Teredinibacter turnerae T7901: one gene and its partners. The protein of the gene in region 2 interacts with the protein of the main gene of each other region in a pairwise test. Links are inferred from orthologs where the notes say so. Each region holds a gene or a part of one and is shown on either strand. Other genes may lie near its edges.

Evidence for each region.
Region 1: the proteins of rho (region 2) and hfq interact in binary tests that used the Escherichia coli proteins (3 or more experiments, as listed by UniProt). The link is inferred for Teredinibacter turnerae T7901 from one-to-one orthologs.
Region 3: the proteins of rho (region 2) and nusG interact in binary tests that used the Escherichia coli proteins (3 or more experiments, as listed by UniProt). The link is inferred for Teredinibacter turnerae T7901 from one-to-one orthologs.
Region 4: the proteins of rho (region 2) and TERTU_RS14445 interact in binary tests that used the Escherichia coli proteins (3 or more experiments, as listed by UniProt). The link is inferred for Teredinibacter turnerae T7901 from one-to-one orthologs.

The regions. Positions count from the first base shown.
Region 1 is NC_012997.1:3,935,748-3,941,500, reverse strand. Bases 45-2,784 are described here. They hold hfq (RNA chaperone Hfq), read left to right. Parts: upstream 45-1,152; coding sequence 1,153-1,416; downstream 1,417-2,784. Other genes in these bases: hflX (ribosome rescue GTPase HflX), read left to right, coding at 1,470-2,784; miaA (tRNA (adenosine(37)-N6)-dimethylallyltransferase MiaA), read left to right, coding at 45-908. Outside these bases: more of miaA, read left to right, coding at 1-44; more of hflX, read left to right, coding at 2,785-2,804; FtsH protease activity modulator HflK, read left to right, coding at 2,895-4,052; protease modulator HflC, read left to right, coding at 4,056-4,928; TERTU_RS15740 (DUF2065 domain-containing protein), read left to right, coding at 5,115-5,300; TERTU_RS15735 (ATP phosphoribosyltransferase regulatory subunit), read left to right, coding at 5,326-5,753. UniProt on the Escherichia coli protein: RNA chaperone that binds small regulatory RNA (sRNAs) and mRNAs to facilitate mRNA translational regulation in response to envelope stress, environmental stress and changes in metabolite concentrations.
Region 2 is NC_012997.1:225,781-233,762, forward strand. The notes cover bases 1-2,978. They hold rho (transcription termination factor Rho), read right to left. Parts: upstream 2,131-2,978; coding sequence 871-2,130; downstream 1-870. Other genes in these bases: ubiD (4-hydroxy-3-polyprenylbenzoate decarboxylase), read right to left, coding at 1-548; trxA (thioredoxin TrxA), read right to left, coding at 2,553-2,879. In the rest of the region: ppk1 (polyphosphate kinase 1), read right to left, coding at 2,979-5,114; TERTU_RS00950 (hybrid sensor histidine kinase/response regulator), read right to left, coding at 5,240-7,585; radical SAM family heme chaperone HemW, read right to left, coding at 7,656-7,982. UniProt on the Escherichia coli protein: Facilitates transcription termination by a mechanism that involves Rho binding to the nascent RNA, activation of Rho's RNA-dependent ATPase activity, and release of the mRNA from the DNA template.
Region 3 is NC_012997.1:921,853-928,429, forward strand. Bases 3,737-6,577 are described here. They hold nusG (transcription termination/antitermination protein NusG), read left to right. Parts: upstream 3,737-4,810; coding sequence 4,811-5,344; downstream 5,345-6,577. Other genes in these bases: secE (preprotein translocase subunit SecE), read left to right, coding at 4,427-4,798; rplK (50S ribosomal protein L11), read left to right, coding at 5,526-5,957; rplA (50S ribosomal protein L1), read left to right, coding at 5,958-6,577. Also shown: alr (alanine racemase), read left to right, coding at 1-1,009; bifunctional biotin--[acetyl-CoA-carboxylase] ligase/biotin operon repressor BirA, read left to right, coding at 1,006-2,001; TERTU_RS03790 (type III pantothenate kinase), read left to right, coding at 2,022-2,771; TERTU_RS03795 (SPOR domain-containing protein), read left to right, coding at 2,806-3,504. UniProt on the Escherichia coli protein: Part of the processive rRNA transcription and antitermination complex (rrnTAC). The complex forms an RNA-chaperone ring around the RNA exit tunnel of RNA polymerase (RNAP).
Region 4 is NC_012997.1:3,616,239-3,624,225, reverse strand. The notes cover bases 5,005-7,987. They hold TERTU_RS14445 (YhbY family RNA-binding protein), read right to left. Parts: upstream 6,655-7,987; coding sequence 6,355-6,654; downstream 5,005-6,354. Other genes in these bases: ftsH (ATP-dependent zinc metalloprotease FtsH), read left to right, coding at 7,567-7,987; rlmE (23S rRNA (uridine(2552)-2'-O)-methyltransferase RlmE), read left to right, coding at 6,826-7,446; TERTU_RS14450 (ATP-binding protein), read right to left, coding at 5,005-6,258. In the rest of the region: TERTU_RS14485 (3-hydroxyacyl-ACP dehydratase FabZ family protein), read left to right, coding at 1-125; TERTU_RS14480 (LpxL/LpxP family acyltransferase), read left to right, coding at 122-1,054; TERTU_RS14475 (beta-ketoacyl-[acyl-carrier-protein] synthase family protein), read left to right, coding at 1,044-2,225; TERTU_RS14470 (beta-ketoacyl synthase chain length factor), read left to right, coding at 2,227-3,033; TERTU_RS14465 (ApeP family dehydratase), read left to right, coding at 3,035-3,505; TERTU_RS14460 (hypothetical protein), read right to left, coding at 3,688-4,137; TERTU_RS14455 (response regulator), read right to left, coding at 4,118-4,816; more of TERTU_RS14450, read right to left, coding at 4,837-5,004.

The DNA of each region.
Region 1 (5,753 bases), 3.7 Mb from region 2 along the record:
CTGATCTTGCCATGGCGCTTCACCACCACCTTAATGCAGAAATTATCAGCGTGGACTCGGCGCTTGTGTACCGTGGCTTAAATATTGGCGCCGCCAAACCCAGTGCGGCTGAATTGGCTGCGGTACCGCATCGACTCATTGATATACGCGACCCCGCTGAGCCTTATTCAGCGGCCGATTTTTGTAAGGACGCGACGCACGAAATAACGAATATTGTGGCTGCGGGCAGAACGCCGCTGCTGGTTGGCGGTACCATGCTTTATTTTAAGGCATTACTCGAGGGGCTCTCTGACATGCCGGCGTCGCAACCGGCGGTTCGCGCCCAAATAGAGCAAGAGGCGTTGGCGATTGGCTGGCCGGGCATGCACCAACACCTAATGGATATTGACCCCGAAACCGCTCGCGAGCTGCATCCTAACCACTCTCACCGGATCAGTCGGGCGCTGGAGGTCTATCGCATTTCGGGAAAAACCATGAGTCATTTTCGCGCCAATTCTGGCTCGGGATTGTTGGATAGCTACCAATGGGTACAGTTAGCGGTAGCGCCTAGAGATAGAGCGGTTTTACATCAGCGAATTGCAACCCGATTCGAAAATATGCTGGACGCGGGGTTGCTCGGCGAAGTTGAAGCGCTGTATCGGCGCGGTGACCTGCACCCGGATCTGCCGGCAATCCGCGCTGTTGGATACCGTCAGGTCTGGGAGTATTTGAGTGGCGAGATCGACCGGAGTGAAATGGTCGCGCGCGGCGTGGCAGCAACCCGGCAGCTGGCAAAGCGGCAATTGACATGGCTGCGAGGTTGGCCGGATCTTTGCTGGATTGACACTCAAAATGCCTCAGGTGATTTATTAGAGGTCGATGAAATTGTGAATAAAGCCTTGAGTTTTTTACCCCAAAGGCCCATATAATGGTGTACAGTTTGAGTAAATATGCGCGGGTTCCAGGACGCATAGTGTTTGCACAAATCTGGTTCGCTCTGGATTGAGCCAGTGACAAACACGTACCACCGACTATTATTCAATTTATACGCTTAGAGACTAAAGTGCGCTTACGCTAACTTGAACGAAGATTTTATCGATGTTCGACAGGGTTTAGTGGAACGAAGGTTAGTGCTTACTTATTATAATTCCTATCCTTATAAGGAGAACTGACATGTCAAAAGGGCATAGCTTACAAGACCCTTATTTAAATGTATTACGTAAAGAAAGAATCCCAGTTTCCATCTATTTGGTCAACGGCATCAAGCTCCAAGGACAAGTGGAGTCGTTCGATCAGTTTGTTGTTTTACTGAAAAATACCGTGAGCCAAATGGTTTACAAGCACGCGATTTCTACAGTCGTGCCTTCTCGTCCCGTACGTGTGCCTATGCTGAATCCCGAAAGCACTGGCAATGACGATATGGAAAGCGGCGCTTAAGTTACGTTGTTGCATGGCTAGTAGATATCCCTTGTTCTACAACGGAGAGCTATTTGTTTTTTGATAGACCTGATTCCGGTGAGCTGGCAGTGCTGGTTCACTTGGAAATACCCCAAAGCGCAGAGTCAGACGATCCACGTGAGTTCGAAGAACTGGTGTTATCCGCCGGTGGCGACCCAGTCGAATTACTGTCCGGACAAAGATCCGCCCCCCACCCCAAATACTTTATCGGAACTGGCAAGCTTGAAGAATTGCAGGCTCTGGTGCAGCAGCATCAGGCGGAGCTTGTTATCTTCAATCACGAGCTGTCACCGAGTCAGGAGCGCAATCTCGAAAAAGCACTGGAATGTCGCGTGTTAGACCGTACAGGCCTGATTCTCGATATTTTTGCCCAGCGTGCTCGCACTCACGAAGGTAAGTTACAGGTGGAACTTGCCCAGCTTGAACACATGTCCACACGCTTAATTCGTGGGTGGACACACTTGGAGCGACAGAAAGGCGGGATTGGCTTACGCGGTCCCGGTGAGACCCAGTTGGAAACTGACCGTCGATTACTGCGTGCGCGGATTAAAACAATCGGCAAACGTCTGGAGAAAGTCCGCAAGCAGCGTGAGCAGGGCCGCAGGGCGCGCAACCGCGCGGACATTCCTACCGTGTCACTGGTGGGTTACACCAACGCCGGCAAATCGACCCTGTTTAACGCAATCACTGATGCGGGAGTCTTTGCGCAGGATCAGCTGTTTGCTACGTTGGACCCCACGATGCGGCGTATAGGCTTGCCCGACGTCGGGCCTGCCGTACTGGCAGATACAGTGGGATTTATCAGTAATCTGCCACACCGTTTGGTTGAGTCGTTTCGCGCAACTCTTGAAGAAGCGTCCAGCTCAGATCTGCTGTTGCACGTAATTGATGCCGCGGATGACGAAAGGCAGCGAAATATTGAGCAGGTTAACCTTGTGCTGGAAGAAATTGACGCACATGAACTTCCTTGTTTAATGGTGTACAACAAAATTGATCTGCTGAGTGACATGGCGCCGCGCATAGATCGTGATGACCAGGGACGCCCGGTCGCGGTCTGGCTCTCCGCAAAGAACGCTGCAGATAACCCCGTGAACATCTCGCTCCTGTTTCAGGCGCTCGCCGAATTGCTCGCTGAGGATATTTTTCAGCAGTCGGTCTACTTAGGCGCGGCTATGGGGAGTTTGCGGGCTCGACTCTATCGTCACAATGCGGTGCTGAATGAAAGCTATACTCCGGATGGGATCTGTGAGCTGGAGATTCGAATACCAGAGGCCGATCTCAAACGCATGCTGTCGGCAGAAAATATCGCGTTGGACGACCTGCTTAAACAGCCTGAGCAAACCGACTACCAACAACTAGCCGTATAAAATAGCAGCGAGTTCTCAGGGGGGAGTATTGAAATACGCCTCCCCACCTCAATATCGAGCAATCAAAACTTAAAAAAACGGAGACTCTCTATGGCCTGGAATGAACCGGGTGGGAACAAAGACCCCTGGGGAGGCGGCAACCGCGGCAACAACGACGGACCGCCAGATCTGGATGAGGCGTTAAAAAATCTGCAAAAAACGCTAGGTGGATTATTTGGCGGTAAAAAAGCCGGCAATACTGGTGGCAGCTCGGGCGGAACATCAGGTTTTGGCTGGACGTTAGTCGCGCTAGCACTTATTGCCTTTCTACTGATTTACGGGTTCCTGGGCGCAGGGATCGTTAACGAACAGGAACGAGCGGTAGTACTGCGGTTAGGTGTGTACAACCAGACACTGCAACCAGGGTTTCGCTGGAATCCACCGCTGATTGACAAGGTTTACCCTGTTAACGTGACCAAAGTACGCCAGTGGTCCACCTCAGAGCAGATGCTCACCAAAGACCTGAATATTGTCGACATCAAACTCTCGGTGCAATACATCATTAGCGACGCGCAGGAATTTGTACTCCGTGTGAGAGATCCTGAGTCGAGTCTCAAACAGGCGACGAACAGCGCATTGCGCCATGTCGCAGGCTCTACGTTAATGCACGATATTCTTACCGAAGGCCGTGAGCGAGTGGCTTACGAGATTCAAGACCGTTTGCAAGCTTATCTGAATGCCTATCAAACCGGTATAAGTGTCGAGAAGGTCAACATCGAAGATTCGAACCCTCCTCGTGAAGTGCAAGACGCTTTCGACGATGTGATTAAAGCGCGTGAAGATGAAGAGCGCTACAAAAATCAGGCGCAAACCTACGCCAACGGTATTCTGCCCGAAGCACGTGGTGCCGCGCAGCGCGTTATTGAGGAAGCAACCGCCTATAAAGAGCAGGTGATCGCGAAAGCGGAAGGTGAGGCTAAGCGCTTCGAGTATCTGCTGAATGAGTATAAAAAAGCGCCGGAAGTTACCCGTCAGCGCCTGTATCTTGATGCCGTTGAGGACGTTATGTCTAATGCGTCGAAAGTGCTGGTGGACGTCGAAGGTGGTAATAACATGCTTTACCTGCCGCTGGATAAGATTGTTAATACCAGCCAACAAGCCACCTCGCGCGGTTTGAGTTCGTCGGAAATGGATCAGGTGGTCAATGATGTTATGGACCAGTTGCGCCGTGAAGCCGCGATAAATTCGCGCCGTAGAGAGGGGAGGTAAGCTATGTCTGGGAAATCGTTTTTTATCATTATTGGAGCGTTACTGGCCATATTCCTCCTTTCGAACTCACTTTTTATTGTTCAGGAATATGAACGTGGCGTGTTGTTAAGGTTTGGTAAGGTTGACAACGCGGATCTAAAACCTGGGCTAGGTATAAAGCTGCCGTTTGTTGACGAGGTGCGTACCTTCGATGGCCGGGTGCTTACGCTGGACGCCCGTGCAGAGCGTTTTTTGACTGTCGAGAAAAAGAGCATGATGGTCGATAGCTTTGCTAAATGGCGTATCATCGAAGTGGGCACTTACTACAAAGCCACTAACGGCGAAGAGCCCAGGGCTGAACGCCTGCTTGAGCAGCGTATTAACGAGGGCTTGCGCAACGAATTTGCAGCCAGATCTCTGCAAGAAGTTGTGAGCGGCGAGCGCGACCAGCTTATGGTTGATCTCACCAAAGCTCTCAACCAGTTCACTCAAAACTCATTGGGTATTGAAGTGGTTGACGTCCGGGTTAAACGCATCGACCTCCCTACAGAGGTGAGTGGACCTGTGTTCAGCCGAATGTCTGCCGAGCGTGAGCGCGAGGCGCGGGAACACCGCTCTAAAGGTAAGGAACAGGCTGAGATCATTAAGGCAGATGCAGATCGACAGCGGACGATTATCGAAGCGCAGGCCTACCGCGACTCTGAGTTGTTGCGCGGTGAAGGTGACGCAAGTGCTGCAGCCATCTACGCGGAAGCTTATAATCGCGACCCTGAGTTTTACGCCTTTGTGCGCAGTTTGACGGCCTACCGCAAATCCTTCAGCGGCAAAGAAGATATTATGCTGGTAGATCCGGGCAGCGAATTTTTCCGTTACATGAAAGACTCGAAAGGGAAGTAATCGTCTAAGCGTAACAATTCGTGGTAAAATTTCGAACCGGCCAATTGGCCGGTTTTTTTGTGTTCGGATTCTGCCGGCGGCCCGTACATTGGGCGTGCCAAGAGGGGTATTCCTATCCGTCTGGCACCTGAGGGCTTTCGGCGACCCACTGGTTTAGCGTACACCACTTCAGGCGATATTCACTTCATGTGGCACGAGCTGGCAAAAGCCTTCTGTCTGGTATTGATCATTGAGGGAATTCTTCCTTTTTTGTATCCCAATCGCTGGCGCGAACTTGTTGCGAGCCTCGCGCAAGCCGATGATCGCGTGCTCCGGCTTATCGGTTTCATAAGTATGCTGGCGGGTGCGGTTTTTTTGTGGGTTATCAAGTAACTGACGAGTAAACAAAGAGAGAATAATGAGTAAAGTAGACCGATGGCTATTACCTGAAGGTATCTCCGAGCTCCTGCCGGATGATGCCTTGCAAGTGGAAACCCTGCGACGCCGTCTGGTCGACGTGTTTCAGCGCTGGGGCTATGAATACGTTATTACTCCAATGATCGAATTTACCGATTCGCTGCTGACTGGCTCGGGCGGTGACATCGATTTGCTGACATTCAAACTGACTGATCAACTTACCGGTAAAACGCTGGGTATTCGGGCAGATATCACGCCACAAGCCGCGAGAATGGATGCGCACAGCTTGAAGCGCAGCGGTGCAAACCGGTTGTGCTACGCTGGCCACGTAGTCCATACCAGGCCGCAGGTGGCGCTTGGGTCTCGTACACCAATTCAAGTGGGCGTCGAGTTGTTCGGTGAGCCTGGCTTAGATGCGGACATTGAAGT
Region 2 (7,982 bases):
TTTTTACCGATCAATTGCATGCGGTATATCCCGAGATTCTGGCGTTCTTTGTGCGGCCCGCGGGTAATCACCAACGGCCAAGTGACCAGTGGTGCCGCATCGCCCGGCCAACAGGTTTGGATCGGCAGTTTATGCAGATCGACGTCATCACCCTCCAGTACCACTTGTTGGCAAGCAGCCCGGCTCACTTGCTTGGGTGCCATATTCAAAACCTGTTTAAAGATCGGTAATTTTTCCCAAGCGTCTTTCATGCCTTTGGGCGGTTCCGGTTCTTTCAAAAACGCCAGCAACTCTCCGACTTCGCGCAGTGCCGCAACTGATTCCTGCCCCATACCGAGAGCGACGCGTTCCGGTGTGCCGAATAAATTGCCCAGCAGGGGAATATCCGACCCTTCAACGTTTTCAAACAATAACGCCGGGCCTCCTACGCGCAGGGTGCGGTCGCATATTTCGGTGATTTCTAGGTGAGCGCTAACCGGGTGAGATATGCGCTTAAGTTCACCACGCTTTTCGAGCAGCGCGATAAAGTCTCGTAGGTCTTTAAACATAATGCACTTCGTGCGGAGCGCTCACGACGTTCTTTTCGAGCAGCAAGTCTCTTCAGGATGGTCGCCATAGGCGACTGCCGGAAACAGGAGCGTTCTCGCTTTATTGGAATGAATGGCAAAGAATAGTGGTACGTACTTTAGCACGTAATGGATGAGGAGAAGGGGTGGCGGGGTTTCATGTAAGCAATTGGTTTTAATATTTTTCCAGAAGGTCGCTTTGCGACCGTTCCAGCCGCCGCCGATGGCGGCGTCCCTGAAGCGGGCATGGCCCGCGCTCCAGAAGGCGGCTCTGCCGCCGTTCCACTGCGCAAAGCGCGCTGGCTTATTTCGATTTCATCGACAAGAAAAATTCGTCGTTGGTTTTGAAACCTTTTAAGCGGTCAACCAGAAACTCGGTTGCAGCGATATCTTCCATATCGTGCAGCAGCTTGCGGAGAATCCACACGCGCGACAGTTCGTCTTCGCGCATCAACAGGTCTTCACGACGGGTGCCGGAGCGACGAATGTTGATCGCCGGGTACACGCGTTTTTCGGCCACTTTACGGTCCAGGTGCAATTCCAGGTTACCGGTACCTTTAAACTCTTCGTAAATAACTTCGTCCATTTTGGAGCCGGTATCGATCAGCGCGGTCGCGACGATTGACAGGCTGCCGCCTTCTTCAATATTTCGCGCAGCGCCGAAGAAACGCTTGGGGCGCTCCAGAGCGTGGGCATCGACACCACCGGTGAGTACTTTACCGGAGGAAGGAATTACGGTGTTGTACGCACGGGCAAGACGGGTAATGGAATCCAACAGAATAACGACATCTTTTTTGTGTTCGACAAGTCGTTTCGCGCGTTCGATAACCATTTCGGCAACTTGCACGTGGCGCGAAGGCGGCTCGTCAAATGTGGACGCAACCACTTCGCCGCGCACAGAGCGCTGCATTTCAGTTACTTCTTCCGGACGTTCATCAATGAGCAGAACAATCAAGTGACATTCAGGATTGTTGCGGGTGATGGCCTGTGCAACATTCTGCATCATGATGGTTTTACCGGCTTTTGGCGGTGCGACGATCAAGCCGCGCTGGCCTTTGCCGATTGGCGAAATTAAATCGATGATACGGCCGGTTAAATCTTCGGAAGAACCATTGCCGGTTTCCAGTACCAAACGGCTGGTGGGGAACAGGGGGGTGAGGTTTTCGAAGAGGATTTTGTTGCGGGAGTTTTCTGGCTTATCGAAATTAATTTCGTTGACTTTTAACAATGCGAAGTAGCGCTCACCTTCTTTTGGCGGGCGAATTTTTCCGGCAATGCTGTCGCCGGTGCGCAAGTTAAAGCGGCGGATCTGGCTGGGCGATACGTAGATATCGTCTGGACCAGCGAGATAGCTGGAGCCGGAAGAACGCAAAAAGCCGAAACCATCCTGCAGAATTTCCAGCACACCATCACCGTAAATGTCTTCACCGCTGCGTGCGTGACGTTTGAGAATGTTAAAAATCACATCTTGTTTGCGGGAACGGGCGAGACTTTCCATGCCCATTTCTTTCGCGATATCGATAAGCTCTTCAATGGGTTTTGTTTTGAGATCGGTGAGGTTCATAAGATTTTTACGATGAGATGCTGGTTGCTGGAGCAAATAATTGTTTTTATCGAGGCTGACTACTATTCAATTTAGCAGCTAGGGCGACGATTATCGGGTTATTTATCCTGGTGTTATTGTCTGATGGCAAATCGCTATCAAAATCGCGGAAAGTTAAGCTGAAAGCTTGGAGACTGTGCGGCGTGTACCACAACAGAGCAGGGTTACAGGGCACAGGTTCGGCAAGTTAAGGGTGCGATCCGAATAGGATGAATGCCTTCACGAGGTTCCGGTCATCGGGTAACTGGTTTCGGGGTATGAATGACAGCAGGAGAGATGAGCGGAAGAGCTACCTTGCGAGACGTTTGCAGTATAGCCACAAAATTTGGTGCTTGCAAAGAGTAATGGCACAAGTGGTAAAAACCGCTCGTGCCACAGGAGCTTTACACGTTGGCGTCGATAAACTCTTTAAGTTGCGCTTTGGATAATGCGCCAACTTTGGTGCCTTCTGCGCTGCCATTTTTAAAGATGATAAGGGTCGGAATACCGCGAATGTTGAATTTTGCCGGGGTTTCTTTGTTGGCATCAACATCCATTTTGCAGATTTTGATTTTGCCTTCGTATTCCTGGGCCAGTTCGTCGAGAACCGGAGCGATCATTTTGCACGGTCCACACCAGGCTGCCCAGAAATCTACCAGGACAGGGCCGTCAGCGGTCAGTACATCTTGTTCAAAGCTTGCATCGCTAGTGTGAACGATCGCGTCACTCATAGTTGATTTCTCCAGAAAGGTGAGTAGGGAGGGAAGGTCGCTAATAATAAGGATAGCGGCTACCGGTTACAAGGCCATAGGGTCAATTGAGCGGGCCTATCACTGGCCCTGGCTAGCATAAATTTGCAGCAATTCTTCCTGTGCACCCATTGGTGCTTCTTCACTCTCGGCTCTATTGTTGCTGTAGGTGCCATCTGTCTGCAGCTGCCAGCTGCGCAAATTGTCCTTCAGATACAGGTTGAGCTCTTTGAGAATCCGCTCTGAATGCTCCGGCGACTCTACAGGAAAACAGGTTTCCACTCGGTGATTTAGGTTGCGCTCCATCAGGTCCGCACTGGCACAAAACACCTTGTATTCGCTGTTGGCGAAATAATAGGCACGGGTATGCTCTAAAAATCGGCCAACGATTGAACGAACCGTAATTGTGTCTGACACGCCGGGGATACCCGGCCGCAGACAACACATGCCGCGAATAATCAGGTCGATTTTTACACCGGCTTGCGAGGCTTTGTATAAAGCCTGAATAACCTTGGGTTCAGTCAGACCGTTACATTTGAGGATAATGTGCCCTTCGCCACCTTCTTTTTGCGCTTTGACTTCGGCGTCTATCAGGCGCAGCAATTGTCGCTTCAGGGTGAAGGGGGCGTGTAACAGCTTGGTCATGCGCTCGGCCTTGCCCATGCCGGTGAGTTGCTGAAATACGCGGTGCACATCCTCACACAGCACTGGGTCAGCGGTCAGCAGGGAGTAGTCGGTGTAGAGTCGGGCATTGCCGCTGTGGTAGTTGCCGGTACCCAGGTGCACGTAGCGTTTGAGCTCGCCGCCTTCACGCCTTACCAGGAGCATCATCTTGGAGTGGGTTTTGTAGCCAACGACGCCGTAAACCACCACGGCACCCGCTTCTTGCAGCCGGCTGGCCAATTCCAGGTTCTCTTCTTCGTCGAATCTGGCGCGCAACTCAACAACAGCGGTCACTTCCTTGCCGTTGCGCGCGGCATCGATCAAGGCTTCCACCAGTGACGATTGCAGTCCGCCACTGCGATAGAGGGTTTGTTTGATTGCCACTACCTGTGGGTCTTTCGCCGCCTGCCGCACCAGCTGAATAACCGGCGAAAAAGATTCAAATGGGTGCTGTAACAAGTAGTCTTTGCGGGCAACGGCGTCGAATATCACATCTTTGCGGTTCAAGCCTTTGGGCATGGACGGTGTAAAAGGTGGGTACTGCAAATCGGGCCGATCGACTTCGAATGGTACCTGCATCAGGCGCTTCAGATTAACTGGGCCGTTAACCTGATAGAGCTGCTGGTCGGTCAGGCCGACTTCACGCAGTAGAAACTGGGTCAGCTCCTCCGGGCAATTATCCGCCACTTCCAGGCGTACCGCAGTGCCAAAACGGCGTGAATGCAGTTCGCCGCGCAGCGCGCGCGCCAGGTCGGCGATGCCTTCCATATCCACATCCAGATCGGCGTTGCGGGTGATGCGAAACTGGTAGCACCCCATTACCTGCATGCCCGGGAACATTTTTTCAGCGTGCGCGTGAATCATTGATGAAAGGAAAATAAAATTTTGGCCCGGGTCGCCAAGTTCCGTTGGGAGGCGAATTACCCGCGGTAAGGTTCGCGGTGCGGGCACGATGGCGTAGTTCAAATCGCGTCCAAAGGCGTCTTTACCTTCCAGTTCAACAATAAAGTTGAGGCTCTTGTTGACCAGGCGCGGGAAGGGGTGCGCGGGGTCGATACCAATGGGGCTGACAATCGGCAGCACTTCGCGCTCAATATATTCTTCGACCCACTTGGCTTGTGCCTGCGTCCAGCGTTTACGGCGTAAAAACCGGATGCCCTGCTCGGCAAGAGCGGGAATGAGTACGTCGTTCAGGGTTTTGTACTGCAGATCAACCGTGGCGTGACAAATCTGACTGATTTCACGCAATACCTCCGTGGGGTGCATTCCGTCCGGGCCGGTGGTTTCCCTCTCGAATTTGATACTCTGCATCAGACCGGCGACGCGAATCTCAAAGAATTCATCCAGGTTGGAGCTGAAAATCAGCAAGAACTTGAGGCGTTCAAGCAACGGGTGCCGATCGTCGAGCGCTTGCTTGAGAACCCGCCGGTTGAAGGCGAGATGAGAGATTTCGCGGTTGATGTAATACGCCGGATTATCCAGGCTGGGGGTATCGCTTGTATCTACTGCGGTGTCGTCCGACATCGACTGGATTTCAATCAATTTGTTGTCCATGAAAACCCTGTTACGGTTTGGCCCCGGTGGAACCTCGGGCGCGAGAGGATAAATGTGCTGCACTTGCGAACTATTCTACGCCAACTGGTGCGTATCGTAAGTAAGGTTGTTGAAAAACGCAGGCCCTAGTCTTTTAATACTCCGACCGATGTCAGCGCTTCGCGCAGTTTATCCATGGTGACTGGCTTGGTGAGGTAGTAATTCATGCCCACGTTGAATACCCGTTGCCGGTGCTCGGCCTCCACGTGCGCGGTGAGGGCAATGATCGGCATGGGCGTAAGTGCGCGGTTTTTCTCGTATTCGCGAATTTTTTCCGTTGCCTCAAAGCCGTCCATATTGGGCATTTCGCAGTCCATAAATATAAGGTCGAAACGCGGTGAGGCGGTTTCGAACGCGGTAACTGCTTCCTGGCCGTCTTCGGCGAAAACAGGTTCGATTTCGTGCTTGTTAAGCAGTCCTTCTATGACCATTCGGTTTACGGCATTGTCTTCAGCCACTAACACGTTAAGTTTTTGGGCGGGAGCGATGGCTTTACTTTCCATCGAAATCAACTCGTTGAGAGCCACGCCCGTGGACTGGGCCAAGAGCGCAGTACGCAGCCCATGTGCGGTGAGCGGGCGCGGGAGAATACTGGTGATGGGCATCAACTGTTCCATCGTAAACTTGGTGGTGCGCTCATGGGTGAGCATTAGAATGGGTGTTTCCGCGTAGGCGGGTATTTCGCGAATACTTTGCGCGAGCGCAAAACCGTCCTCGCCATCAATGCGTTGATCGAGAAAAAGAAAGTCATAAATTTGGTCTGGCGTCTGGTTAGTGAGGCGCTTGAGTGCGTCTGAGGCTTTGCTCACATGATGGCATTTCATGTTGTAGCCCTCGCAGTTGTCGGCGAAGGCGGTGACTAATACCGGAGAGCTGTGTATGGCGAGAATGCGTTTGCCAGACAGCGCGAGGCTTGAGCTAGGTGGCTGCCGCTGCCTGTCTTCGGGCAAATCGAAACGAATGGTGAACCAGAAGGTGGAGCCCTTGCCGTATTCGCTCTCCACTCCGATTGTGCCGCCCATTAACTCTGCCAGTTGCTTGCAAATGGCCAGCCCCAGACCGGTGCCGCCATAGCGTCGGGTGGTGCTGGTGTCGGCCTGATTAAAGGCTTGAAACAGGTTGCGCTGAATTTCTTTGCTGATGCCTATGCCGCTGTCGACAATCGAAAAACGCAGCAGAGGGTGTTCGGAGGTGCGATCCTGTAGGCTTTTTACCAGCACCATCACGTGACCGTTGGAGGTGAACTTGAACGCATTGCCGATAAGGTTCACGACGATCTGGCGCAGCCGCGTGGGGTCGCCGCGTAGCTGGGTGGGTGTTTCGGGGCTGATGGCGCAGACGAACTCGATGTCCCGTTTATGGGTTGTTGCGCTGAACAGCTGCACGCAATCGTTGAGCAGTTCGTTGAGATCGAAATCGACATTTTCCAGGTTCATTTTGCCGGCTTCGATTTTTGAGTAATCGAGAATATCGTTGATGATTTCCAGCAGCGATTCCCCCGATCTGAAAATGACATCCAGGTAGTGTTTTTGGCTGTCGTTCAGAGGCGTATCCCGCAGCATTTCTATCATGCCAATTACCCCGTTCATTGGGGTGCGGATCTCGTGGCTCATGGTGGCGATAAACTGACTTTTTGCCTGATTTGCGGCTTTAACCCGCTCAATCATGCGTCGGGTTTCGATTTTTTCTTCTTTCGCCGCGAGGAGTGCGTCTTCAATTTGCGCCTGCTGTTTTATGTCGATCAGGATGGTTTCACGCATGCTGTTGAGCGCATTGACGACGCTGTCCAACTCGTCCTCGCTTTCGCTATCAGACGGTTGGCGCTCGAGGGTAATGGGGTTGCCGATGGTATCGATAGAAAGCTTTTCGGTTTGCGCTGCAATATGGCGCAAATGTCGAAACACCAGTTGCTCGAGCATGACCAGGATGATTGCCGCCAGCCCCAGAATCAATATGGCCTCGACTACCAGGTTGTAGAGTAGATGGCTGATAAATTCGTCATTAAAGTAGGGGCCGACACCGCGGATTTTAAGCAGGTAATTGGCGTCGGCGGTTGCCAGCGGATAGGTTTTCTCCAGGCTGCGCTGCCAACCGCCCGCGCGAAGTTGGGCAAAATTATCAAAGATCGGCCCCGGCTGTTCGACCGCCTGTTGTTGCAGGCGAAACGCCAGCTGTGGGTTGCGGTGAGAGCTGTCTTTCAGTAACAACACAGCGCTGCTTTTGTCGCCGCGCGAGAGCGATTGCAGCAGCCATGGCGCCACATTCTGGTGTGTATCGTCGAGAGTCTCGGCAATACCGCCAACAAATTTTTCGCCAAAAAAAAGGCGTTCAGCAATGATGCCAGACACCAGAAGTGCACCGATCATCATCACCAGGACAGTGACTTTGCGAGCAATACTAAGTTGGCGAAAAGCGGCGGCGGGGTTGAACATGGTGGTCCGTGTAACTTGGTGAGTTCCTTGAGTGTAGCAGCCTGTCGCCGGTGTTTCGGTTTAACTGGCCCTAATCTGACAGCAGGCTTTCCAGCACACTGTTCAGGTATTGGTGGCCCAGCGTGGTTGTGTACAACCGCTGCGGATCTGTCCCCAGCAGGCCCTTTTCCCGCAGTGGCGTGAGCTGCGGTTCCAGCGACGCCAGGGGCAAGCCTGTGCGTGCTGTAAACAGCTCGCTGGCAACGCCCTGGTTGAGTCGCAGTGCGTTCATCATAAACTCAAACGGTAAATTGTGTTCAGCGAGTGTTTCACGATGTGAGGTGAACGCGCAGGTTTGTGCTGCCGCCAGGTAGTGGTCTGGCAGCCGGGTTTTTTGATAGCGCTCGATGCGGTTTTC
Region 3 (6,577 bases), 700 kb from region 2 along the record:
TGCACTTTATCTGGCCGGATGCCGGACATTCTATGTCGCCAACCTTGGCGAGGCGCTGGATGCGCGGGGAATATTATCTGATGTGTGCGGCAGCTATTCCGATGTCGCCATTGTGGTGCTTGGCGGCTGCGCGCCGGGGGAGGAGCGTCGCTTTATCGATTACCGATTGGTCCCTGTGCTGGTAAGTACCGCGATGCTGGAGCGATGGTGCACGGTCAATGGCGGCGAGCACAATGTGCTTGGGTCGATCTTGAAACTCAATACCGGCATGGGGCGGCTGGGCTTGGAGCCCGCTGAGTTTGAAAGGGTCGTACAAGATCCCGCCTATCTTGCGCGTGCTGACGTCCGCATGTTGATGAGCCACCTCGCTTGCGCAGATGAGCCTGAGCACTCACTAAATGCCGAACAATTACAGCGTTTTCGGCGCGCCCTTGACGTATCGTCGGAGCGTTATCGGCCGTTAACGGCATCTCTGGCGAACTCTGCAGGTGTGTGTCTTGGTGGCGACTACCATTTCAATGCGGTGCGGCCGGGCCTTGGTCTTTACACCAGTTTTGCCCAGGCGGACGCTTGTGGTCTGGGGTTGGAGACCGCTGTGGAATTGCATTTACCGGTGGTTCAGGTGCGCAACCTGCCTGCTGGCGAGTCGGTCGGATATGGCGCAACTTACCGGGCTGAGCGCGATGCGCGTTTGGCTGTGGTCGCGGGCGGATACGCCGATGGTTTGTTTCGCGCATTGAGCAATCGCGCTCATTGTTGGGTCTGTGCCCCTAGTGGTGCTGGCGGTTGGCGCGTACCTGTGGTTGGACGCATTTCTATGGACACTACTATCGTTGATATTTCTGCTGTGCCTGAAGGCGTGGTGGCGGAGGGCAGTCGAATCGAGTTTATTGGTGAGCATGTTCCGCTTGATGACCTGGCAGCATCCGCGCAAACAATCAATTACGAAATATTGACCTCTCTTGGTGTGCGCTACAAGCGCCATTACATTCGAGCGAACCCGTCATGAACGACTCCATGTTGCAGTTGATTTCTTTACTTGACGATGGCGAAATTCATTCCGGCGCTGAGTTGGGCGAAGCCCTGGGGATTAGCCGCGCTGCAGTGTGGAAACAACTGCAGCAACTACAGGAGATGGGCGTGCAAGTCGATTCAGTGAAATCGAAGGGCTATCGTATCCCCGGTGGTCTTCATCTTCTCAGTGAGCGGGATATTCGCCGGGGGCTTTCGCCAGAGGTAGCCGGATTGTTGGCGGGAATAGATATTTTTCCGTCTTTGCCGTCCACCAATGGGCATCTTTTGGCGGCGATAAGTCAGAAGGGCGGTGAGCGGGGGCGCGCTTGTTTGGCTGAGCAGCAAACAGCGGGGCGCGGCAGACGTGGACGCACCTGGCATAGCCCTTTTGCGAAGAATATTTATTTCTCGCTGGTCTGGCGTTTTGATCAGGGAATAGCTGCGATGGAAGGGCTCAGTCTCGCAACGGGCGTGTGTATCTGTCAGGCGTTGGAGTCGCTTGGTATCGAAGGCGTCAAACTGAAATGGCCGAATGATTTGTTGTTCCAGGGCGCGAAGCTTGGCGGCGTGTTGTTGGAAATTGCGGGTGACGTCAGTGGTGAGTGTTATGTGGTCTTAGGTATCGGGCTGAATGTCGATATGTCCACCGTAGCGACAGAGGATATCGATCAGGCGTTCACAGATCTGTCATCTATCGCAGGCGGCGCTCAACCTAATCGCAATCGCGTTGTCGGCGCTCTGCTTGAACGTTTGTTGCCAATGCTTGCCAAATATCACGAAACGGGCTTTGCAGCGTACCGGTCTGTCTGGGAGGAATACAACGCTCACTACGACCAGTGGGTAGCGCTGGTGTCTGCTCAGAATCGCGTTGAGGGCAGAGTGCTGGGCGTCACTGATACGGGGGCTCTGCGCCTGGCGTGCGACACTGGTGAGCGAACATTTGTTGGTGGGGAAGTTAGCTTGAGGTCTGCTGTCGAGGCTGAGTGATAAATAATGGAAGCGCTCAAATGAAGCTATTGGTGGATGCTGGCAACAGTCGAATTAAATGGTGGGTGCCCGAGTGTCAGGCGCATGGCGTAGTCGACCGGCTCGCGCTGGACGACCTCGCCGGCGAAATCGCGGCGGTTATCGATATCTCGAAGCTCAGTTCTGTGCGTGTGTCTTGTGTTGCAGGAAAATCCATCGAGACACAATTGCGCGGCGAGCTGGGCTTCGCGCGCGATCTTGATGTTAAATTTGCTCGCGTGAGCTCTCCCTTGCCAATACTTACAGTGGCTTACCGTGAAATTCATCGACTCGGTGTGGATCGGTGGCTGGCGATGTTGGCCGTGCGGGAAAAATTTCCCGACCGGTTTTGTGCGGTCCTGGATGCGGGGAGTGCGGTGACCGTGGACTTTGTTACCGAGGCCGGTGTCCACGAAGGGGGCATGATTGTGCCGGGTGTGCAAACCATGGCGCGTGCACTCTGGTCGAATACCAGCGATGTTGCGGTGGAGAGGTTGGAATTGGTTCCTCGCTGGTGCCCTGGCGTAGATACCTATGATTGCGTTAGGCAGGGTGTGAGTGCGCTCTATACAGGTTTGGTTAACGAAGTTCACAGTTATATCGATGGGTCGGCAGAGCGGCACCTGTCGCCTGCTATAGTTGTAACCGGTGGCGACCGGCACTGGTTTACACAGGCATTCAGTTCGCCAGTTGTGGTTGATCCGCACTTGGTGCTGAAGGGCTTGCTGGTGTTGGACGAATTGGAAAAATAAAAACGAAAATTCTCGTTTCGGGGGCCCTTGGGGGATGCGTTGGATATTAGTTTCGCTGGTGGCGCTCAATCTGCTGGTATTGGGTTGGGGGTTGTTCACCGAAAGCGACGGTCAGACTACTGTGTCAAAACAGCCTCAAGGCTTTGCATACGGACACTTGCAGCGGCTCGAGCTGTTGAGTGAGTCCGACTTAACTGCACCTGCGTCCGGCGGGCAGAGCGCTGCAAACGCGGCGCCCGTGCCGGATGAGCCCGTAAAGCCGCTGTGCGAATTAGTTGGTGCCTTCGCCAACCAGGAGGTGGCAACTACCTTAGTCGAGCGATTGCAAGCGATTGAAGTGAAAGCGAAAATTAAAGAATTGGCCCTTCCCGCTGGCACCCGTTATCAGGTATATTTGCCGCCCCAATCGACACGGAAGGCTGCTTTACGCCAATTGGCGGAATTGCAGGCTAAGAAAATCGATAGCTATATTATTCCAAAGGGTGAGCTTGAAAATGGCATATCTTTGGGAATGTTTAGTAAAAAGCCGCTCGCTGATGAGCATCTGGCTAAGATGCGTACACTTGGGCTGGAGCCCGAAGTAAACATAATCGAGCGTACTTATTGGGAAATCTGGGTCATGCTGGAGCCCGGTGAAAGTAAAAAAATGAGTGGTTTGGCTTGGAGTCGAGCGCTTGAAGGGTTTGCCGACATCGAAAGACGACAAAATTTTTGTTTAGATGTTGCTTCCTGAGACAACTTTCACTAGAATCCCGCCTCCACATTAAGGGACGCCCTTAAAAAGCATTCTTTAGTGTGATCGGTGAGCTGGTGTAGCTCAGTTGGTAGAGCAGCTGACTTGTAATCAGCCGGTCGGGGGTTCAACTCCTCTCACCAGCTCCATTTTAGTTTTCCGCAGGGGTTCCCGAGTGGCCAAAGGGATCAGACTGTAAATCTGACGCGCAAGCTTCGGTGGTTCGAATCCACCCCCCTGCACCATTATTGATTAGCGGAAACAATTCGAAAATGAAGTGGTCTGTGTTAAGGCGACTGGGTTATTGAAATTGTTTTCGCTGGTAAGCGGATATTAAAAGTCCGTTTGCGAGTACCAAGCAATGCTGGCATCTCATTTAGTTGTAGGTGCCGGTTGTCGCAGAGCTTCTGAGTTATGCGTTGTTGGTATTGGCGGCCAGCGCTGCGTTGGTTCGCAAGCCGTATTCGAGGTTTTCAGCACGCTATGATGTAAGTGTGTTTGTTAGCTTAGGCGCATTTGCGGGCATAGTTTAGTGGTAGAACCTCAGCCTTCCAAGCTGATGATGCGGGTTCGATTCCCGCTGCCCGCTCCAAGTTGTCTTGTCATTAATCTGGTTTTCCAGTTTGTATGGTGGCAAGAGGAGTTTAAAAAGCTCATGTAGCTCAGATGGTAGAGCACACCCTTGGTAAGGGTGAGGTCACCGGTTCAATTCCGGTCATGAGCTCCACTTTATGTGGTCGGGCTCGGTCCCGTGCGCAAGAGGTTGGCCCTGCGGTCAGCCTTTTTGTATATGTGAAAGTTATAGGCCAGTAGTTCAATTGGTAGAGCGTCGGTCTCCAAAACCGAAAGTTGGGGGTTCGAGTCCCTCCTGGCCTGCCATTATAGGGCGCTAGACCCTCGATAGCAGAGAAAGCTAATAGCTATGAGCACAAAAGTCGAAGAAGCACAGTTTTCGCTAGATTGGTTGAAGTGGTTGGTGGTTATAGCCATCGTTTTGGGTGGTGCGGTCGCTAACTCTTTTTATGCTGGTGATCTTGCTCTCTATTTACGGGCTTTGGTGTTGATAGTCCTGGGTGGTGTTGCTGCTTTTATTGCAGTCAACACAGCTAAAGGTAATGCTTTCTGGAATTTGCTCAAGGCGGCGCAGGTTGAAGTTCGTAAAGTAGTGTGGCCCTCCCGCCAGGAAACTACCCAAACCACGCTGATTGTTGCAGTTGTCGTTGTTGTCACTGCGCTAATTTTGTGGGGCCTGGACACCGGCTTAGGATACCTGGCTTCTCTTATCATTGGATAAAAGGTTTCATTAATGGCCAAACGCTGGTACGTGGTTCACGCTTATTCGGGCTACGAGAAGAAAGTAGCGACAGCATTAAAAGAGCGTATTGAGCTTTATGGAATGCAAGACAGCTTTGGTGAGGTGTTGGTGCCTACTGAGGAAGTTGTCGAGATGCGCGGTGGGCAAAAGCGAAAGTCTGAGCGCAAGTTTTTCCCTGGGTATGTGTTGGTGCAGATGGAGTTGAACGATGATGCGTGGCATCTGGTAAAAGAAACTCCTCGAGTAATGGGATTTATCGGTGGCAAAGCGGATAAGCCTGCGCCTATTACCGATAAGGAAGCGGAGCTTATTTTGCAGCGTGTAGACGATTCTGCTGATAAGCCGAAACCCAAAACACTGTTCGAGCCGGGCGAGATGGTGCGTGTTATTGACGGCCCATTTAACGACTTTAATGGTGTGGTTGAAGAAGTTAACTACGAAAAGAGTCGCCTCCAGGTGGCGGTTCTTATTTTCGGTCGATCTACGCCGGTTGAGCTGGAGTTTGGCCAGGTAGAAAAAACCTGATAATTGAGAAATCGGTTATTTGTAAAAATTATCGTTTTCGATGCTCTCTCTCGTTATGCGAGTGAGGGCTTTTCGCGTCTTGCTGAAAGGCTAATTGCCTGAGGCGAGATAGGGGAGCCAATGACAGACAGTATGCCACTGTTTCGAGGCGTTAACACCCATATTTGGGAGTAAACAAAGTATGGCAAAGAAAATTGAAGCTTATATTAAGCTGCAAGTAAAGGCCGGTCAGGCCAACCCTAGTCCACCCGTTGGTCCAGCTCTGGGTCAACATGGTGTCAACATCATGGAATTCTGTAAAGCGTTTAATGCGCAGACCCAGGGTATTGAGCCTGGCTCTCCAGTTCCAGTTGTTATTTCCGTTTACAGTGATCGCAGCTTCACGTTTGCGATGAAAACTCCTCCAGCGTCTTTCTTGCTGAAGCGCGCTGCGGGTATCAAAAGCGGAAGTGGTCGTCCTAACACTGAAAAAGTTGGCAAGGTTAACCGTGCTCAACTGGAAGAAATTGCGACTACCAAGATGCCAGATCTCACAGCTGCCGATATGGACGCAGCGGTTCGCACTATCGCAGGTTCTGCGCGTGCGATGGGTCTTGATGTGGAGGGCGTGTAAGTGGCCAAACTGACCAAACGACAAAAAGCAATTAACGAAAAAGTCGATTTCAACAAAGCCTACGGCATTGATGAAGCGGTTGCCCTGTTGAAAGAACTGTCTACTGTAAAGTTTCCTGAAACTGTAGACGCCGCAATCAACCTGGGTATCGATCCTCGTAAATCTGATCAGGCCGTACGCGGTGCAACCAGTTTGCCGCACGGTACTGGTAAAGATGTACGTGTCGCTGTGTTCACTCAAGGCGCTGCTGCAGACGCAGCGAAAGAAGCCGGAGCTGAATTTGTTGGCATGGAAGATCTTGCCGATCAAATTAAGGGCGGCATGATGGATTTCGACGTGGTAATCGCTGATCCAGCGGCTATGCGTGTTGTTGGTGCCCTGGGCCAGATCCTCGGTCCTCGCGGTCTGATGCCAAACCCGAAAACCGGCACAGTAACACCTGATGTTGCTGGTGCGGTTAAAAATGCCAAAGCCGGTCAGGTGCGTTTCCGCGCTGACAAAGGTGGCGTGATTCACGGCGGTATCGGTAAGGTTTCCTTCGAGCTTAACGCGATTAAGGAAAACCTCGAAGCGCTGGTTTCCGACTTGAAAAAAGCCAAGCCCGCGGCGGCCAAAGGTGT
Region 4 (7,987 bases), 3.4 Mb from region 2 along the record:
CTGTAGAAACTCAATTGCCGGAAAACGTCTTTTTGGATGGTGCAGGAGTGGGCAAATTTAGCGTGCTCATCACTGGTAGCGCTGCGGTAGTAGTAGCAACTGGGAGCTTCGAGTACCGGGCATGAGTCGAGCGAGTTCAGAGTCAGGTTGGCAGGCGCAAACCGAGCGGGGCTCTCCCCTGGGGATGGCGATTGTTGTCTGGACTGCGTTGCGGTGCGGTCGGGCGCCTGTTCGGGTTTTACTTGCCGGTATTGTTTTCTATTACGCCTTGTTCAGTCCAGCAGCCAGGCGTGCGTCGCGTAGCTTTCTCGCGCGAACGCAATCGACGCCAGTGACGTTCTGGCAGATATACCGCCACTTTTTTTGTTTTGCCCAGGTTACCGTCGACCGCTTGTTTTTCTTGTCCGGCCGCAATCGCGACTTTGATGTTGTTGTGCATGGGAATAGCGTCATTGATGCTCACATTCGCTCTGGGCAGGGTTGTTTATTGTTGATGTCCCACCTGGGAAGTTTCGATGTGCTTCGCGCTGCCGGTCGAGACCGCAAAAATACCCGGGCGCGGGTACTGATGGACCGTGACCATGCAAAAAAGGCGATGGCGCTGCTGCAGGCGGTCAATCCGGATATGGCGCAGGACATTATCGATGTCGAACAACCACCAGCGCAGTTAATGCTGTGTTTGCAGGAAGCGCTGACAAACGGCCAGTTTGTCGGGGTTATGGCAGACAGAGTGCACCGCTCTGAGCGGGTGTACCGACAGACATTTATGGGGAGCCCGGTGCAACTGCCGGAGGGCTTGTGGCAAATGGCCGCAGCTTTAAAAATACCGGTGGTGGCAGGTTTTGGGGTTTATCAGGGGACTAGCGCGGGCAAGGCCCGGTACGAAATTTTTTTTCACGCGATTGCGGATTCCACGGAGGTGGAACGCAAAGAGCGCAGGGAGTGGATGCAGAGCGCACAGCGAGTTTACGTGGATACCCTGGAATCCATGGCGCAAGCATACCCGTATAACTGGTTTAACTTTTACGATTATTGGAAGCTAGATGAATCTTAAAATCGGCAGTATTACGTCTGCATCAGCGGCTGGGATAGGAAACCAGGCGTTGCTGGCGAGTCTGCAGAGTGGACAAACCGGGCTGGTAAAGCGTCCGTTCGGTGAGAGTGCGCCGCTCAGCACCTACATTGGTGTTGTTGACGAATTGGAAGACCTGGTGCTCCCCACCGAATTGACTGCCTACGATTGTCGCAATAATCGTCTCGCCTACCTCGCGATGCAGCAGGACGGGTTTATTGATGCGGCGCGTGACCTGGTGGCACGGCATGGAGGGCGTCGGGTAGGTGTGTTTATCGGCACCAGTACGTCTGGGATTCAACAAACTGAGCTTGCTTATCGGCAGATGGTTGCTGCACAAGGTGAGCATCTGCCGCGCTGGTACAACTACGATCTCACGCACAACAATAACTCAGCGCCTAAGCTGGTTGCAGAAGTGACCGGCGCGACCGGTATGTGTCATGCCGTGTCGACGGCATGCTCAAGTAGTGCGAAAGTCTTTGCGAATGCCTGGCGGGCGATCAAAGCGGGCTTTTGCGATGCTGCGATTGTGGGTGGTGTAGACACGCTGTGTCTTACCACTTTGTTTGGATTCAATTCACTGCAATTGATTTCGGACGATATCTGCCGACCTTGTGATCGGGATCGTACGGGCATATCCATCGGCGAAGCTGCAGGTTTCGCAATAGTGGAACCCGGTGACGGCGGTGTTATGACTTTGCAGGGCTTTGGTGAAAGCAGTGATGCCTACCATATGTCCAGCCCCCACCCCGACGGTCTTGGCGCTTATGACTCAATGGCTGGGGCACTGGCTATGGCGGGGCTGACGCCTGATGACATTGACTATGTCAACCTGCACGGCACTGGCACCAAAGCCAATGATCTGGCGGAATCTCGTGCAGTGTGCCGGCTGTTCGAACAGTCGCTCCCGTGCAGCTCCACGAAGGGCTGGACTGGGCACACACTGGGCGCTGCGGGCATACTGGAAGCCGCTGTCTCCGCTCTGGTGTTAAATCATGGGCTGCTGCCCGTATCACTCAATACCCGTGAATTGGACGAGCACATAAAGGCCGATGTGATTCTCGGCGAGAACAAAAACGTTGAGGTGCGCCGGGTATTGAGTAACTCATTTGGCTTTGGCGGCAGTAACTGCAGCCTGGTAATGGGGGTGTAGCATGAGCGAGATGACCTGTTACCTCAACGGTGTTGGCCTGGTGGCTCCAGGGGTTGAAGACTGGCCGGTGTTCACCCGAATTGTTGTAGGCGAGGAGCCTTATAGCGCCACTGAACCCGCTCGCTATACGCCCCAATCGCTGCCGGCCAACGAGCGTCGTCGAGCGTCTCAATTGGTACGCCTTGCATTCAACAGTATTGAGCAGTTGGTTCTGCAACTGCCTGCTGAAGGCTACGCAACTGTATTTTCTTCTTCCGGCGGTGATTACGATATTTTTCACAAAATCTGCACCGCACTGGCGCTGCCGGAGAAAATTGTCTCTCCCACGCAGTTCCATAACTCCGTCCATAACGCTCCGGCTGGCTATTGGAGTATCGCGACGGGTAATACGCACCCTTCTACTACGATCAGTGCGCACGACTACAGCTTTGTCATGGGGCTGGTCGACGCAGTAGCGCAGTTACAGGGTGAAGCGGAAAATGTGTTGCTGGCCTGCTACGACATGGTGCCGCCATCGCCGATTAATGAAGTGCGCAACGTTGCCGGGCCATTTTCAACAAGTCTGCTACTGTCCGCTCGTGCCAACGAGCACACGCTGTGTGCACTGGATGTATCGGTGGCTCCCAGAGCAGCCCAGGTTTCATCTTTAGCGATTGCGGCCCTGGAAACCCTTCGTTTGGGTAATGCGTCGGCACGCAGTTTAAGCTTGCTCACCGCCATCGCTCGGGCTGAGCGCGAGACTGAATTGGCGCTGAGCAATGGTGAAAGCTTATGTATTGGTCTAAGGTACAGCGGTTTCGGTGATTAACGTGCTAACGACTCTGTCGACCTCTGAACTACATGCACTCATGCCTCATTCGGGCGATATGTGCTTGATAAATAAGGTGCTCAGTGTGGATGACAGCGCAATCGAGGTGTTGGCTGAAGTCGAGGACCCCGGTTCTCATCCCCTTGCTTGTGATAATCGATTGAGTGTTCTGTTGTTGCCGGAGTTTGCGGCGCAGGCGGCGGCATTGCATTTGAACCGCAGTGGCGACAGTGTGTTCGGAGCTACTGATGCGCCCGTATTTCTTGCCGCCGTCAAGCAATTTAATTGGCAGGGTGCGAGGCGTTGCCTGGGGGGAGCGGTACTGCGAATAAACGCATGGCGTTTGAGTGCAAGTGCTGTTGGCGCAATGTACCAGTTTGACGCAACCGTTGGTGATGGGGCTAGTGGGAATGAGCTTAGTGCGAGCGGGCGCTTTTCGCTTATGGTCGCGCGCGAGCCGCAAGTTGACTAATGGTAAAGCGCCGCATTCACGTAGCTTCAATTGCCTCTGCAGGATATTTTGGTCTCGCACCCGTCAGTACCCTTGAGCAACATTCTTAAGCTCCGAAGTTACGTTATAACCGGAAGTAACGACCCGAATTTACAACCTGAACTTATGACCTGAACCTACGATAAGGGTGACGAGGGAGTGCGTTACCAGCGTTTTATTGTATCGGGAAATTTTTGTCGGTCGTCCGGGGTCGCCAGATCATTACATTCACCGCGCAGCCAGGGCGCGACCCCATAGAAATTGCTATCGATCACCCAGTAGCCTTCGCGGCAGTACTGACTTATTTCCATGTGTTTCTCGATCTGGCCTTGGAGTCGTTTTTGGTTGCGCTTGGCAAGTGCGTCTGTATTGATTTGCATCCGCTGCCCGTTGGTGAAAACAACCTCCTTCTCGGGAGGCGGAATTTCTCCCCGCTCAAACATCGCGGTGTATTTAACAGGTAAAACGCGAAATTCGAAATGCTTCAAACCGCCCTCCGTTATACGGGTGCGGAATTCCGTGGTGAGATCTTCGGGTAATCGCGCAGTGCCACAAGCGCTCAGTAAGCAGACAACTGTAATCAGCGCACTGTTTTTATTTATGCTGAAGCTCATATTTATACCCCGCACCGTACACTGAGTGGATGAGCTCCAACCCAGGATCGGCTTCCTGCATTTTTTTGCGCAGCTTTTTAATGTGGCTATCGACGGTGCGATCACTGACGACGCGATAATCGCTGTAGATATTATCCATAATATATTGGCGCGAGAAAATTCGCCCTTGTTCCGTGTACAGCAATTTAAACAGACAGAACTCAATGGTAGTGAGTTCAATCATTGAGCCAGAAATACTAACTTGCTGACTGTTTTCGTGCAATTGCACCGCTTGACTGGCGCTGTCCTGGAGTTGTTCCTGCGGCTGTTGTACCCGCCGTAGCACCGCCTTCACACGGGCAACAATTTCACGCGGACTAAATGGTTTGCATACATAATCATCGGCGCCTAGTTCCAGGCCTAGCAGGCGATCAATTTCCTCCACCTTGGCTGTGACCATAATGATGGGCAGCGTTTTGAATTGCGCCTGAGTACGCAACTCGCGGCAAATATCCAGGCCATTTTTCCCTGGCAGCATGAGGTCCAGTAAAATGATGTCTGCGGTGTTGGTGCTCAGCCAGCGCTCGACTTCGAGTCCATTCCCTATAATTTCACAATGAAACCCGGCTGCCAGCAGGTAGTCGCGCATCAACAGCGCGAGTTCTGCTTCGTCTTCAACAATGAGCACGGTAGCGGACATGGGTTTACCCTTTAAGCAAATTAACTGTGGCTGAGAGGCAGGCGCAAAGTGATTGTGAGCCCACCTGAGGGTGCGGGCATGGCGGTAATTGTACCACTATGGGCCTCGACAATATTTTTGCAAATGCTCAGTCCCAGACCGGCGCCGCCGGTTGCCCTGTTGCGCGAGTTTTCCACTCGGTAAAGACGGTCAAAAATTTTATCGATCTGGTCTGCGGGCACGCCTGGTGCACTATCGGTAAAGACAATTTCAACCAGTTTGTTGGTCGTGTTGCAAGTGACGGTTAATTGCCCTGGCGTGTCTGTGTAGCGGTAGCTGTTTTCGAACAGATTGCGCAGCAGCTGTGCGAGCCGGTCGTAATCCCCGTAAATACCCGCGTTTTTGTCGAGTGAGTTGGTCATCTGAAAAGTGAGGCCCTTCTCTTCCAGACGGTGCACGTAATCATCGGCAATTTCTTCCAGTAAATCGTACAGGCAGAGCAGGCTCTTGTTATAGGTCATTGCGCCGAGGTCGGTCAGCGAAAGATCGTATAAATCACTGATTAAATTATGGAGAGCATCGATTTTGTTTTTAAGCAGTTCCAGGTTTTCGGGCGTCGTTGGGCGAATACCATCCTGCATGGCTTCGATCTGAGCTTTCAGAACAGCCAGCGGTGTGCGCATTTCGTGAGAAATATCGGCAACCCATTGCTTGCGGGCTTTTTCGTTGGCGGAGAGAGTTTTTGCGAGCTCATTAAAATTGTTGCAGAGCATACCCAGTTCATCAGTGCTGTTGGGCTGAATTCGGACACTGAAATCGCCGTCGGCTATCTGGCGAGCGCCTTTGGTCAGGTCACCGAGCGGTTTGACCAGCCAGCGGGACACCAGCATTGACACTGCAAACGAGGCGGCCACAATCGCCAGACTAAATAGGGCGAACACTTTCAGCTGCTGGCTGACAAATAATTTATCGACTGAGCGCATAAAGTCTTTTGGTTTGATATAGCCCAGGTAACCAATGAGTTGGTCCTCGTAAATCAGCTCCCGCCAGGAGTACTCCGCATTTTTAAATGCATTGCCGACGATCAGTTTTTTGGTGGGATCGGTGAGAATCAGCTGATCAATAAAGACACGCTCCTGTGCCTTAACGCTGGGGTGCGGCGGTGGTTGGTTGTTACTGATCGCTTCGCGGGTTTGCTGTTCGATAAATTCACGAAACGTGCGGTACTTGAGTCGCAGCCAAAGGCGATTGTTATCTCGTAGGGGTTCGAGAGAATTCTCCCGCTCGTATATTTCTAACACCGAAATTTCGAGATTTTGCAGGCGATCGATTGCCTGTTGAGTAACGTAATCCAGAAAACCTTTTTTAACACTCGCATGGCTTAGCAACAACATCGCAGTTGTTGATAGTACGAGGGTGATAAGAAAGGTGAGCCAGAGCTTAAATTTTATACTTTTGATCATAACGGGGCCCGCGAGAGGGCCCCGAGTATTATCAATCAGCGGAATGATGGCAAGATAGCCAGGGCAAGTTCCATGATTTTTGCGCTTTTCAGGTAGTTAGCGGATGTTGGACTTGCGGGGGTCGGGTTTGGCCGCTTCGCGAAACAGGAGCGCGACTTTACCTATCTCCTGAACCAACTGGGCGTTCGATGAGGTACACACCTCTTGTATTGCCGCTTTGCGCGCATCTCGATCCACAACAGCCACTTTAATCTTGATCAGCTCGTGGTCTTCCAGTGCGCGATTAATTTCGGCGAGCACGTTGTCTGTGACGCCTTTGGCCGCAATAGTCACAATTGGGTTAAGGCTGTGACCGAGTGTGCGGTACTGTTTCATCTTATCTGCGGATAACGCCATGAATTTAATCACCTGTAGGGCAGCACATTTGGTACAACGGCTGCTTGTATATTCTTAAAAGGGCGCCTATTGTACCCGTAAACACGCGGGATCGCGCGACTTCTCGCTGTAGAAGCATCCACAAGCGCCCGACCTTACGTACAACACCCAGGTAATCTTAATAGTAGCAGTATGGCAAGATCGAAAAGCAGTCACCGTTGGCTGCGGGAACACTTTAGCGACCAGTATGTAAAAGCCTCTCAGAAGGACGGCTACCGCAGCCGTGCCAGCTATAAGCTGATAGAGCTGGATAACAAAGACAAACTTTTTCGTCCCGGAATGACTGTGGTGGATTTAGGCGCAGCACCGGGCGGCTGGTCGCAGGTGGCGGTGCAGCAAATTGGTGACAAGGGGCAAGTGATTGCCTCCGATATTCTGCCAATGGATTCGATTGCCGGCGTGACCTTTATTCAGGGTGACTTTACAGAAGAGTCCGTACTGGAAGAGTTGCTTGGCGCAATGGATGGTGAAAGGGCAGATCTTGTAATTTCCGACATGGCCCCAAACATGAGTGGAGTAACTGCTGTAGATCAGCCAAAGTCCATGTATCTGGTGGAATTGGCGTTGGATATGGCAAAGCAAGTGCTTAAACCGGGCGGTACCTTTGTGTGTAAAGTTTTTCACGGCGAAGGCTTCGATGATTTTTTTAAAGATTGCAACGCCAGTTTCAGTAAAGCAGTAACCAGAAAGCCGGATGCGTCCCGTGCGCGTTCGCGCGAGGTTTACCTGGTTGCGAAGGGATATAAGGCATAATCAGTCTCTGGTCTGTTTGTGAACAGCAGAGCTATACTTTGCCAACCACGATTAATAGCATGATTTGCCGCGATGCGTGCGCCCAGGCTGGGCAGCATCGATAATGAGGAGAAGACAGCCTTGAATGATATGGCTAAAAACCTGGTACTTTGGCTGGTTATTGCAGCAGTACTCTTTACTGTATTCCAGAATCTCAACGATCCTGCTCCCCGGGATGAACTCAATTACTCTGAGTTTATGCAAGATGTGCAGGACGACAGAGTCAAAGAGGTCACCATCGATGGCCAGATGATTCGCGGCGTACGTGAGGATAACTCCAACTTTGTTGTGGTTATGCCTGCTGTGCTGGACCTCAAATTGATGGATACGCTGCTCGATCACCATGTTCAAGTAAAAGGGTCGCTGCCTGAGAAGTCCAGTTTGTGGGAGCAACTGCTTGTTGCGAGCTTCCCGATCCTGCTGTTTATCGCAGTGTTTATTTTCTTTATGCGACAGATGCAGGGCGGAGCGGGTGGCCGCGGTGGTCCGATGAGTTTCGCCA